2 regions of the Clostridium sp. LY3-2 genome follow, and region 1 is predicted to be linked to the other one. Evidence: predicted binding sites of a transcription regulator. Region 1 holds the regulator's gene; the other holds the start of a gene.
What was found. The regulator Rex, encoded in region 1, represses fermentation and respiration genes when NADH is low (regulators of the CRP and FNR family bind a similar motif). The targets are predictions, from matches to a motif close to ATTGTTAANNNNTTAACAAT.

Region 1 (6,521 bases):
AAAGTAGCAGCTTTGTAAACTAAGTATCTTGCAGCTTCTACTTTTGTATCCATTTCAGCTATCATCCATTGTAATCCTTGGAATGCTGAAAGTGGTCTACCGAATTGTTTTCTTTCTTTCATGTAGTTAACAGCTTCTTCTAAAGCTCCTTCTGCGATACCTAAAGCTTGAGCTGCTATACCAATTCTTCCTCCGTCAAGAGTTTTCATTGCTATACCAAATCCTCTACCTTCTTGTCCAAGTAGGTTTTCTTTTGGTACGATACAGTTTTCCATTATTAACTCTGTAGTTGATGATGCTCTGATTCCAAGCTTATCTTCTACTTTACCTATTGAGAACCCTGGGAATGCTTTTTCAACTATGAAAGCTGAAATTCCTTTTGTTCCTTTAGATTTATCTGTCATAGCAAATATTATGAAAGTTTCAGCAACTCCACCATTTGTTATGAATATTTTTGATCCGTTAAGGATGTAGTTATCTCCATCTAAAACTGCTGTAGTTTGTTGTCCTGCAGCATCAGTACCAGCTCCTGGTTCAGTTAGTCCGAAAGCACCAACTTTTCTTCCGCTTGCTAAGTCTGGTAAGTATTTAGCTTTTTGATCTGGTTTACCAAATTGGTTTATAACTGCTCCACAAAGTGAAGTGTGAGCTGAAAGAATAACTCCTGTAGTACCACATACTTTTGATAATTCTTCAACTGCTAAGATATATGATAAAGTGTCTCCACCTGCTCCTTCGTACTCTTTAGGGAATGGGATACCCATCATTCCTAATTCAGCCATTTTCTTAACATTTTCCATTGGGAATCTTTCAGTTTCATCAATCTCTGCTGCTATTGGCTTAACTTCGTTGTTAGCAAATTCTCTAACCATTTGTCTTACTAATTCTTGTTCTCTAGTTAATTGGAAATTCATTTAAATTACCCTCCTGTTCAATACACCCTAAATTTTATATATTAACTATTTGTTTTGGAAATTCTTTTCTCTTCTTTCCATGAATGCTGTCATACCTTCAACTTGGTCTTCTGTCGCGAAACATTTTCCGAAGTCTTCAGCTTCTATCATTATAGCTCTATCCATATCAACTTGCATTCCTCTTCCAATTGCATCTTTACATAATCTAACTGCTATCGGAGCGTTTGCCATGATTTTTGAAGCCATTTTTCTAGCTTCTGCCATTAATTCTTCTAAAGCTACTACTTTATTAACTAATCCTATTCTTAAAGCTTCATCAGCTTTAATCATATCGCAAGTGTAGATAAGCTCCTTAGCTTTACCTTCTCCAACGATTCTAGCTAATCTTTGAGTTCCCCCAAATCCTGGTGTTATTCCAAGTCCTGCTTCTGGTTGTGCAAATCTAGCTTTTTCTGAAGCTATTCTTATATCACATGCCATTGCAAGCTCGCATCCTCCACCTAAAGCGAATCCTGAGATTGCTGCTATAACTGGCTTGTCTAAAGTTTCAAGTCTTCTGAATACTTTATTTCCTAAAGCACCAAATTCTTCTCCACCTTTTTCATCTAAATCTTTCATTTCTGAAATATCAGCTCCAGCTACAAAAGATTTTTCTCCAGCACCTGTAAGAATTACTGCATAGATGTTATTATCTTTTTCAAGATCTTCAACTACCATGTTTAACTCTTTAAGAGTTTCTGAGTTTAAAGCATTTAATGCCTTTGGTCTATTGATAGTTACAATAGCTAAGTTTCCTTCTTTTTCAAGAAGTACGTTGTTTAATTCCATCACTGAATCCTCCTAAAACACAATCAAAAGGTTATTAGAGTAAAATTAACCCTTTTATATTATAAATTTTCATTTTATACCTAAACTTGTAATCTATTATAAAATTTCTCTCTTTGTTATTTGTTTCACAAATAACGGCAAAAAAATAATTGAAGTCTCTCAACTTCAATTATTATTATATAACTTTGTTAAAAATTTTGCAATATTTTTTAGTAACTTTGTGTAAAATTTTTAACAATCTTATTTTATTCTAATTTTTATTTGTTTGATTCTTTATCGTGTAAAAGATAAATTAAAGTTAATAAACTTTCACTTAAGTGAACATTCTCAACTATTACGTCATCTGGCACTACTAAATCTACAGGTGCGAAGTTCCATATTGCTTTAACTCCACCATTTACTAGTGAATCACATACCTTTTGAGCGTTGATTCTAGGAACACAAATAACACCAACATCTGTATTCTTGCCTTCTAAGTATGTATTTAAATTATCAATCTCTCTGATCTCTACATCTCTTATTCTTAACCCTACTAATTTTGGATTTGCATCAAAAATTGCTGTAAAGTTCATTTTCATTTGACCAAATCTAGTATAGTTTGCAATCGCTTGCCCTATATTACCAGCACCAACTATAACTGCATCATAGTCTCTATCTAGCCCTAAAATCTTACTTATCTCATTACTTAATGCTCTAACGTTATAACCATAACCTTGTTGCCCGAAGTCACCAAAACAATTTAAATCCTGTCTTATTTGAGAAGCTGTAAAGCCTATCTTCTCCCCTAATTCTTTTGAAGAAATTCTATCTACATCATTATTTAATAATTCATTTAAATATCTATGATACTTAGGCAATCTTTTAATTACAGCCATTGAAATATTCTTTTTCTTTTCCATACTGCTCTCCTTTAATTGCTTTTATTTGTCTTTTAAGTTATATTACTACCAAATTCCCTTAAAACTGGGTGAATTTTTTAACTATCTATTTTATATTACCATAAATCAATAAAAATAATCTATTTTTTTTAAGTTTTCTAATTATATTTTTCATTTATATAGTATATTGATATATTTTATATACTGTAGTTTTAAATCTATTTTTTTCTGTTATAATTATTTTCAAACTACATAATTTATGGAGGACATATAATGGAAGTAATACAATTTATTCAAAGCTATGCAAACCCTTCCTTAGATACCTTCTTTAAAATCATAACAAATCTAGGAGGTCAAACTCTCGGTGTGATTTTAGGTATAATCTTCTTTTTATTTTTAAATAAAAAGATTGGGTTTAAATTTATATATGCTATGCTTTTTTCTTTTTGTTTAAATAACATATTAAAAGGAATTTTTAACGAATCTCGTCCTATAGGAACCCCTGGAATTAAAAGTAGCGAAATTAATACTGCTACTGGAAGCTCCTTTCCTTCCGGCCACTCACAAGGTAATGCTACCGCCTTTACCTTTTTAATAACTCAATTTAAAAGGAGGTGGATTTTAGCCCTTGGTATAGTGATGATGGTGCTCGTTCCACTATCAAGACTTTATTTAGGTGTGCATTGGCCTATAGATGTTATTTTTGGAACTATCTTTGGAATAGTATCTGTGTTTGTTTCAAATAGAATTTTTGATTTATCCTACGATAAGCCTAAAAAACTATTTTTAATAACTTTAGTTATTTTCTTAATTTTAGGAGTAATTTTTAAAAGTTCTGACCTTACTAAAGCTATAGGGTCTTTTTTAGGTCTTAATCTATCTTTATTAATCGACCAAAAAAGTATTAACTTTAACCCTAAGGCTGATGTAAAACAAAATATTTTAAAACTTTTAATCTTAGCTATAGGATTAATTCTTATATACTCTATTTTTAACCTTTTTAATAAGACTTTAATCATAGAATTTTTAAAATATTTTTCTTTATGCTTTTATGGCCTTACTATTTCGCCATATATATTTATGAAATTTAAAATACATTCTTAATATAAATTCAGAAAAACTAGGCAACGCCTAGTTTTTCTTTTCTTAAAATTTATTATTTAAGGGCTCTCATCGAATTTAAAACTGCGATTAATGTTACTCCAACATCTGCAAAAACAGCTTCCCACATATTTGCATCTCCAAGTGTTGCTAAAACTAATACTATTAATTTTACTCCTAGAGAGAAATATATATTTTGCCATAAGATTTTGCTTGTTTTTCTTGCTATTTTAATTGATTCTGGTAATGCTGTAGGTTCATCCTTCATTAAAACTACGTCTGCGGCTTCTATAGCTGCATCTGAACCTATTCCTCCCATAGCTACTCCAACATCCGCTCTAGCTAAAACTGGGGCATCATTTATACCATCTCCAACAAAGGCAACTTTGCCTTTATTTTCTCCTTCTAGTAATTCTTCAATCTTTGTAACTTTATCTTGAGGTAATAATTCTGCATACACGTTATCAATGCCTAGTTCTTTTGAAACTTTTTCTGCTGCATTTTTGTTATCACCTGTAAGCATTACTACATTTTTAATTCCTAAAGCCTTAAGTTCTTCTATAGCTTCTTTTGAATTTTCTTTTATTTGATCTGAAATTACGATACTTCCTATATATCTTGAATCTAAAGCAACGTGTATTATAGTTCCTATCTCTAAAATTTCAGGAGTTTTAACGTTTTTAAGTGCCATAAGCTTGCTATTACCAACTAAAACTTCTTTTGAATCTATATAGTAAACTATCCCTTTACCACTTACTTCTTCATGTTTATCTATTTTAACTTTTCCTATTTCTTCTTTTTTAGATAATTTAAATTCTTCAAGTATTGAAGTAGCTATAGGGTGAGTTGAGTATTGCTCTCCTAAAGCTGCATATCTTAATACTTCGCTTTTACTAGAATCATCTGATATTATCTTTGTTACTTTAAAAGTACCTTTAGTTAAAGTACCTGTTTTATCAAATACTACTGTATCTACGTCTTTTAAAGCTTCTAGATAGTTTCCACCTTTAATTAATATTCCTTTTTTAGAAGCTCCTCCTATCCCTGCAAAAAGTCCTAAAGGAACTGATACTACTAAAGCACAAGGACAAGAAACTACTAAGAATATTAACGCTCTATATATCCACTCATCAAAAGTAGTGTTTGGAATTACAAGTGGTGGGATTATTGCAAGTGCTAAAGCTGAAAATACTACTATTGGTGTATAGTATTTTGCAAATTTAGTTATGAATTTTTCAGTTTCTGCCTTTTTAGAACTAGCATTTTGAACTAACTCTAGTATTCTTGCAACAGTTGAATCTTCAAACTCTTTTAAAACCTTAACCTTTATAACGCCACCTAAGTTTATAGAACCTGCTAAAAGTTCATCTTTAGGCTTTTTAGATACTGGAAGTGATTCACCTGTTAAAGCAGAAGAATCAACGCTTGTACTTCCTTCGATTATCTCACCATCTAAAGGAACTCTTTCCCCTGATTTTATTAGGATTATATCATTAACTTTTACGTCTTCTGGATTTACTTCTTTAATTTCACCTTTGCTTGTAATTAGGTTTGCATATTCTGCTTTTATATCCATAAGGGCTGATATTGATTTTCTTGACCTATTAACAGCGTAGCTTTGAAATAATTCTCCTATTTCGTAGAAAATCATAACTGCAACACCTTCAGGGTACTCCCCTACAGCAAATGCACCTATAGTTGCAACTGACATTAAGAAGTTTTCATCAAACACTTTTCCTTTTCTGATATTATTAAAAGCAGTTAGTAATACTCCTTTTCCTACTAAAACATAAGATATTAAAAATAACCAAACGTTTTTATCTAAAGCCATAGCTAAAATAAAGAATATTGTACCTGCGAATAATCCATAGTTTTCTTTTATAACTTGGATTATTTTATTTTCTTTTTCTGTAGGTTATAAAGTATTAGTTTTAGATACGCTACCTTTATACTTATTAACTTTTACTTCTGGTTCTAAATCATTTACTATAGTTTTTGCTGATTTTATAATATTATCTTCTGAAGCTTTATCTTTATCATAATTAATTATAAGAAGCTTCATAGGAAAATTTAAACTTGCGCTTTCTACGTTATTTAAGTTATTTACCTTTTCTTCAATCTTACTCGCACAGTGAGCGCAGTCTAATCCTTCTAAAGTTAATTTAATTTTAGATTTTGGTTCGTTATTTACTTTTTTGTTTGATGCTATTTTATATTTCATTACTTTAACTTGAGGCTCAAGTTCGTTTACTACCTTAGTTACTTTATCTATAAGTTCTTTTTCTGTAATCTTTTCTTCATCATAAGATATAATTAATAGCTTAAATGAAAAGTTTATACTAGCTTCTTTTACTTCATCGAAGTTATTAACTATATTTTCAATTTTACCTGCACAGTTTGCACAATCTAAACCTTCTAATAATAGTTTAAGTTTAGCATCCATATTCTTGTCCCCCTTTATTCACTTACGTGGTCTAATCCTTGATTAAATATTTTCATGATATGCTCGTCATCAAGTGAGTAATATACTACTTTTCCAGCTCTTCTAAATTTAACTAACCTGTTAGCTTTTAACGTTCTTAACTGATGTGATATAGCTGATTGAGTCATATTTAAAAGTACTGCTAAATCACAAACGCACATCTCAGCTTCGTAAAGTGCGCAAATAATTTTAATTCTAGTTGTATCTCCAAAAACTTTAAAAAGTTCTGCTAAATCGTATAATGTTTCTTCTTTTGGAAGTTTATCTTTAACTTCATTCACTACTTCTTCGTGAATGACATTACAGTTACATCTATCT
Region 2 (6,521 bases), on a different contig from region 1:
CTACAACAGAGATATTGAAAGTTTCCCAGTTTTAAAAAGGATTATAGAAAAGATAACAGGAAAAGAATCAGTCTATAAATCACCTACAGATATGGGAGTTAACAGAGTAGGATTTGGAATAACAGATGACGAAGTAGTTAAAGAAGCATCTAAACAAGAAATAATAAGAAGATATTTTAAAACTGCGTGTGAGTACAAAAAAGGTTACGTAGATAAAGAAACTTTTGAGAGAGTTGCTTTAATTATGGAAGAACTTAACTTAAAAGCAGAAGATAGAAAAGTTGTAACTGTAGCTAGAGAAAAATCAGAAGAATTAAAAGCTACTACAAAAAGTGAAATTTGTCCTGTAGTTTCTATGGAACTTGAAAACGGAACTATAGTAACTGGTAAAACTTCAGATTTAATGGAAGGAAGCGCAGCTGTTATAGTAAATGCAATTAAATACTTAGCAAATATTTCAGACGAAATACATTTAATTTCACCTGCAATATTAGAGCCTATTATAAGTCTTAAAAAAGATACTTTAGCTTCTAAAAGACCAGCACTAAACGCAGAAGAAGTATTAATGGCTTTAAGTATTTCAAAAGCAACTAACCCTGTAGCTCAAGTAGCTTTAGATAAGTTAAATCTTTTAAAGGGAGCTCAAGCTCATTCAACTAATATAATTAGTAATAATGACGAGCAAACATTTAGAAAAATAGGGGTAGATGTAACTTGCGACCCTGAATATCCAACTCAAAATTTATATTACTAATACTAAAAAGGTAGAGTTTTAAACTCTGCCTTTTTTTTATTTTAAGGAAAATAATTTTTTGTTTTAAATATATAAAATATTTAATTTACCTATTATTTATAAAAATTTAAAAAAGTATTGACTTTGATAACAATTATCAATAGAATATAAATGAAAACAATAATCAAAAGAAAATAATTATCAAAAAGGGGAGGGCGATTTGAAAAAAAGATATTTAATTCTTATATTAATATTTTTATCTTTTATATCAATATTTATCGGAGTTTCTGATATAAAAATTTCTGATTTGTTTTTATTAGATAATGAAAAGGTAAATATATTACTAATAAGTAGAATACCTAGGCTTATAAGTATAATAACAGCTGGTATGGCTATGAGCGTTTCTGGAATTATAATGCAGCAGATAAGTAATAATAAATTTATTTCTCCAACAACAGCGGCAACTATAGATTCTGCAAAGTTTGGAGTACTTGCTTCTATGTTAATTTTTACTGGGGCAACCTTATTTCAAAAAATGGTTGTATCTTTTATTTTTTCAATTTTAGGGACGGTTATATTTATGAAAATATTAAAAGCAATTAAATTAAAAAATAGTATTTTCATACCATTAATTGGAATAATGCTTGGTAATGTTATTAGTTCAACTACAGATTTCTTTGCTTATAAGTATGACCTAATACAAAATATGAATTCATTTTTGCAAGGAGATTTCTCATCAGTTTTAAAGGGAAATTATGAACTTATACTATTTACAATACCTATCTTATCTTTTGGGTTTCTTTATGCAAATAAATTTACTATAGTCGGAATGGGGGAGGATATAGCAACTAACCTTGGAATTAAATTTAATACTGTTATAAATGTTGGCGTTTTAATAGTTGCAGTTATGTCATCACTTGTTGTTATTACAGTAGGTAGCATTCCGTATGTTGGACTTATTATACCTAATATAGTGTCTATAAAGCTTGGAGATAATTTATCTAAGAACTTAGGGGTTACTGCTTTAATAGGAGGAATATTTGTTTTAGCTTGCGATATTTTATCTAGAATAATAATTTATCCATATGAAATTCCAATAAGCCTAACTGTTGGTATCATAGGAAGTTTTACATTCTTGTACTTATTATTTAGGAGGCAGAGGTATGGAAGTTAAAACAAATTCAAGTAAAGACAAAAAGGTTTTACTTATTTTAAGTATTATTGCATTTATCTTAGCAATCGTGTTTATTTTTGAGGGGTTAAATGAAATAAATTTTAGTTATAATATCTCAAAAAGAATTCCAAAGGTATTAGCTATAATAATTTCAGCTACTGCTATTGGTATATCGTCTGTTATATTTCAAACAGTTACAGAAAATAGGATTCTTACACCTAGTATTTTAGGATTAGATTCTTTGTATGGATTATTTCAAACATTTTCAGTTTTTGTTTTTGGAACAAGCAGTATAGTTATGACAAATAAGAATATAAACTTTTTTATAGTTTTATCTCTTATGATTTTAAACTCTTTAATTCTACATAGATTCATGTTTAAAAAGAGAATAAATATATATTTAATGCTTTTAGTTGGAACTGTACTTGGTACGTTTTTTAAAAGTCTAAGTACATTTTTAAGTGTGTTAATAGACCCAAACGACTTTCAAAGTTTACAAGGAAAGCTTTTTGCAAGCTTTAATAATATAAATGTAAATATACTTTTTATTTCATCTGTAATTATATTTATATTAGCTTTAAATATATTTGAAAAAACTAATTTGTATGATGTAGTACTACTTGGAAGAGATAATTCTATAAACCTTGGAATAAATTACGAAAAGACAGCAAAGACAACTTTGATCTATGTATCTATATTAGTTTCTGTTTCTACTGCACTTGTAGGTCCTATAACTTTTCTTGGAATATTAGTATCTAATTTATCTTATAACTTAATGAAAAGTTTTAGGCATAAATACACTATGGTTTGTGCGGTGCTTTTAGGGATAATAGCATTATTGTTTGGACAACTTATCGTAGAGAGAATATTAAATTATACAAATACAGTAAGTACTATAATCAATTTTGTAGGGGGACTCTATTTTATTTACATAATAATTAAGGAGAATAAAAAATAATGATTGAAGTTAGAAATATAACAAAAAAGTATGGTGATAAAAAAGTATTAGATGATGTTTCTTTAAAGATTGAAAAAGGAAAGATAACATCTTTTATAGGGCCAAATGGTGCAGGTAAAAGTACTCTTCTTTCTATAATTGCAAGAATCGATAAAGAATTTTTAGGGGAAGTAATAATTGATGATAAAAATATTAAAAATTATGATGAAAATGAGCTTTCAAAGAAGCTAGGGATATTAAGGCAATCTAATAATATAAACGTAAGAATAACAGTAGAAGAATTAGTAAGCTTTGGAAGGTTTCCTTATTGTTCTGGAAGGCTTAAAAAAGAAGATTACGAACTAGTTAATAAGTCTATAAATTATATGCAGCTTTATGAAATCAAAGATAAGTATTTAGATGAATTAAGCGGAGGGCAAAGACAAAGGGCTTTTATCGCTATGGTAATAGCACAAAACACAGAATATATACTTTTAGATGAACCTTTAAATAACCTTGATATGAAGCATTCTGTTAAGATGATGAAAGTATTAGAAAATTTAGCTAAAGATTTAAATAAAACTGTAATAATAGTTATGCATGATATTAACTTTGCATCTTGTTATTCTAATAATATTGTAGTTTTAAAAGATGGAAGGGTTAAAGAATCAAACCAAAGCACAAAAATAATAAATAAAGATTTCTTAGAAGAGGTCTATGAAATAGAATTTGATATTCATAAAATAAACGGAAATAGTATATGTGTTTATTTTTAAGTAAAGATTAGGAGGAAAAGTTTTGAAAAAGAAAATTATATTAATAAGCGGAATAATAATAATAGGACTAGTTTTTGCATTTATAAAATTTAGTGATAAAAGTACAGGTATGGCAAATGCTAAAGATACCTTAAGTATAACTCATAGGTATGGAGTTACAGAAGTTAAGAAAAATCCAGAGAGGGTTGTAGTTTTAGATTACGGTGCGTTAGATATAATTAAATCTATGGGTGAAGATGTAATAGCACTTCCAAAATCATCTCTTCCAACTTACCTTGAAAATTTTAAAGACGAGAAATATGAAGATGTAGGTTCTTTAAAAGAATTTAATATGGAAAAGATAAACGAATTAAAGCCGGATTTAATAATTATAGAAGGAAGACAGGGTGATTATTATGATGAATTATCAAAAATAGCGCCAACAATAGGTCTTGGAACTATAAATAATGACCATTTTAAATCTCTTAATGATAATGTAGATATTTTATCTAAAATTTATGGAAAAGAAGATTTTGGGAAGAAAAAGATTGAAGAAATCAACTCTAGAATTTTAAAGATAGGTGAAAAGGTTAAAAAAGAAAATCGTAATGCATTAGTTGCTATGGTCTATGATGGAAACATAAGTGTTTATGGACCTTCATCAAGATTTGGGATGATATATGATAAATTCTTATATAATCCAGTAGATAAAGATATAAAAGTAGAAGGGCACGGGCAAAATGTGTCAAATGAATATATATTAGATAAGAACCCAGAATATCTATTTGTTATTGATAAAGGGGTAGTAAGTAACTCTAAGGGAGAAAAGGCAAAAGATATAATGGAAAACGAACTAATAAAAAGAACAGATGCCTATAAAAATGGAAAGATAATATACCTAGATACTAAAACTTGGTATTTAGGAGGTGCAGGTATTATAGCTACTGAAAATATGTTAGATGAGATGGAAAAAACATTATAAAATACTAAGAAATGCAAGAGGGTACTTTAAAAGTAATCTCTTGCATTTTATTTAATATTGTTAATAATTTACTACAAAAATATGAACAAAATTGCAATTATATTAATTCTACGTTAAATACAAAAACAATACGTAAATTAACGTTATAAATTATTTAAAAGAAATTTCTAAAATAATATACTAAAGAAGTAATTAAAAAGAGTAATTTAATTGTAAATTGAGGAGTTGACAGAATGTTTAATTTAAATCCTAAAGATGACAAATTTTTTGAAATGTTTATAGAACAAGCTAAAATAATAAATGAAGCTGCTGTCCTATTAAAAAAATCACTAGAAAATTTAGATGAAAAAGAAGCAATAGCTAAGAAAATAGGAAAACTTGAACATAAGGGTGATGATTTAGAAAGACATAGTGTAATTGAACTTAATAATGCTTTCATAACACCTATAGACAGAGAGGATATACATAGACTTGTAAAGTGGATGGATGATATATTAGATTACATAGATTCAACAAGCAGTAAGTTCTTAATGTATGATATTAAAGAAAGCAGACCAGAAGCTATAGAAATGTGTAGCATGGTAATAAGAGCTACTGAAGAGACTTTAGGTCTTATGGAAGAACTTAAAAAAATAGGTAAAAAGCATAACAAAATGCTTGAAAAAATCAAAAAGATAAATGAAATTGAACATAATGGAGATCTACTTTACAGAAAAACAATTGCAATATTATTTAAAGATGAAAAAGATGTTTTAAATATAATTAAGTGGAAAGACATATATAATTCACTTGAAAATACATTAGATATGTGTGAAAAGGTTGCAGCTATCGTAGAAGGAGTTGTAATGAAGCATGCATAGTACAGTTGTAATAACAGTCATAATAGTTGTACTAGCCGTAGCATTTGATTTTATTAATGGTTTTCATGATACTGCAACGGCTGTAGCTACAACAATAACAACAAGAGCTTTATCACCAGGGGTTGCAATAGCACTTTGTGCTGTATTTAACTTTGTAGGAGCATTTTTAGGAACTGCTGTTGCTAAAACAGTTGGTGATAATATTATTAATCACGAATTTATGCCACAATGGGTAATAATAGGAGTGCTTATATCTTGCGTTGTTTGGAATCTTATAACTTGGTATTTTGGTATTCCAAGTAGTTCATCACATGCCCTTATAGGTTCTTTAATAGGCGGTGGTGTTGTTTATAACGGTACAATAAGTGTTATTCAATGGAATAATGTATTTGACGAAGTAGTAGTATGGTTAATCCTTGGACCTATGATAGGTTTTATTTTAGGATATTTTATAATAGTTATTTTAAATTGGATATTAAAGCCTTTTAAATTAGCTGTTGTAAATAAGCTTTTTTTAAAGCTACAAATAGTAGCGTCTGCTTTTATGGCTTTAAACCACGGTTCAAATGATGCTCAAAAATCAATGGGTATTATTACTATGGCCTTAATAAGTGGAGGGTTTATAAGTACCTTTGAAGTTCCAGATTGGGTAATCTTTTCTTGTGCTTTAGCTATGGCACTTGGAACTTCAATTGGAGGAAAGAAAATTATTAGAACTATGGGAAGTGGAATGACAAAGTTAACACCAGTTAAAGGGTTTGCAGCTCAAATGGGGGCAGCAACATCAATTTTAGGTGCTACACTTTTCCACGCACCAGTAAGTACAACTCAAGTAATAACTACAACTATCATGGGGGTAGGTGCTTCAGAAAACTTAAAATCAGTTAAGTGGGGAGTTGCTAAAGATATAATTTGGGCTTGGGTATTAACAATACCATTGAGTGCTGTTATATCAGGTGGAGTTGTTTTTGTAATTAAACTATTTATATAAAAAAATCTCATGAGAAATTTCTCATGAGATTTTTTTAGTGTAAATATTACAATTTATAAATAATTAAGATATAAATTTTCCATTAAAGT

Region 2: M4I33_RS04565 (DUF47 domain-containing protein) is a predicted target of Rex. The motif match lies at 4,638-4,657, and genes of this name have one in related genera.

What each region holds. Positions count from the first base shown of each region.
Region 1 is NZ_JAMDLQ010000022.1:105,808-112,328, reverse strand. Features, by position in the region: gene M4I33_RS07915 (acyl-CoA dehydrogenase) at 1-914, opposite strand, end outside; gene M4I33_RS07910 (short-chain-enoyl-CoA hydratase) at 960-1,742, opposite strand; gene M4I33_RS07905 (redox-sensing transcriptional repressor Rex) at 2,000-2,641, opposite strand; gene M4I33_RS07900 (phosphatase PAP2 family protein) at 2,894-3,724, shown strand; partial or broken gene M4I33_RS07895 (heavy metal translocating P-type ATPase) at 3,777-6,164, opposite strand; gene M4I33_RS07890 (metalloregulator ArsR/SmtB family transcription factor) at 6,179-6,521, opposite strand, start outside.
Region 2 is NZ_JAMDLQ010000014.1:128,444-134,964, forward strand. Features, by position in the region: gene M4I33_RS04540 (DUF1846 domain-containing protein) at 1-754, shown strand, start outside; gene M4I33_RS04545 (ABC transporter permease) at 954-1,907, shown strand; gene M4I33_RS04550 (iron chelate uptake ABC transporter family permease subunit) at 1,897-2,865, shown strand; gene M4I33_RS04555 (ABC transporter ATP-binding protein) at 2,865-3,620, shown strand; gene M4I33_RS04560 (siderophore ABC transporter substrate-binding protein) at 3,643-4,581, shown strand; gene M4I33_RS04565 (DUF47 domain-containing protein) at 4,815-5,441, shown strand; gene M4I33_RS04570 (inorganic phosphate transporter) at 5,434-6,432, shown strand.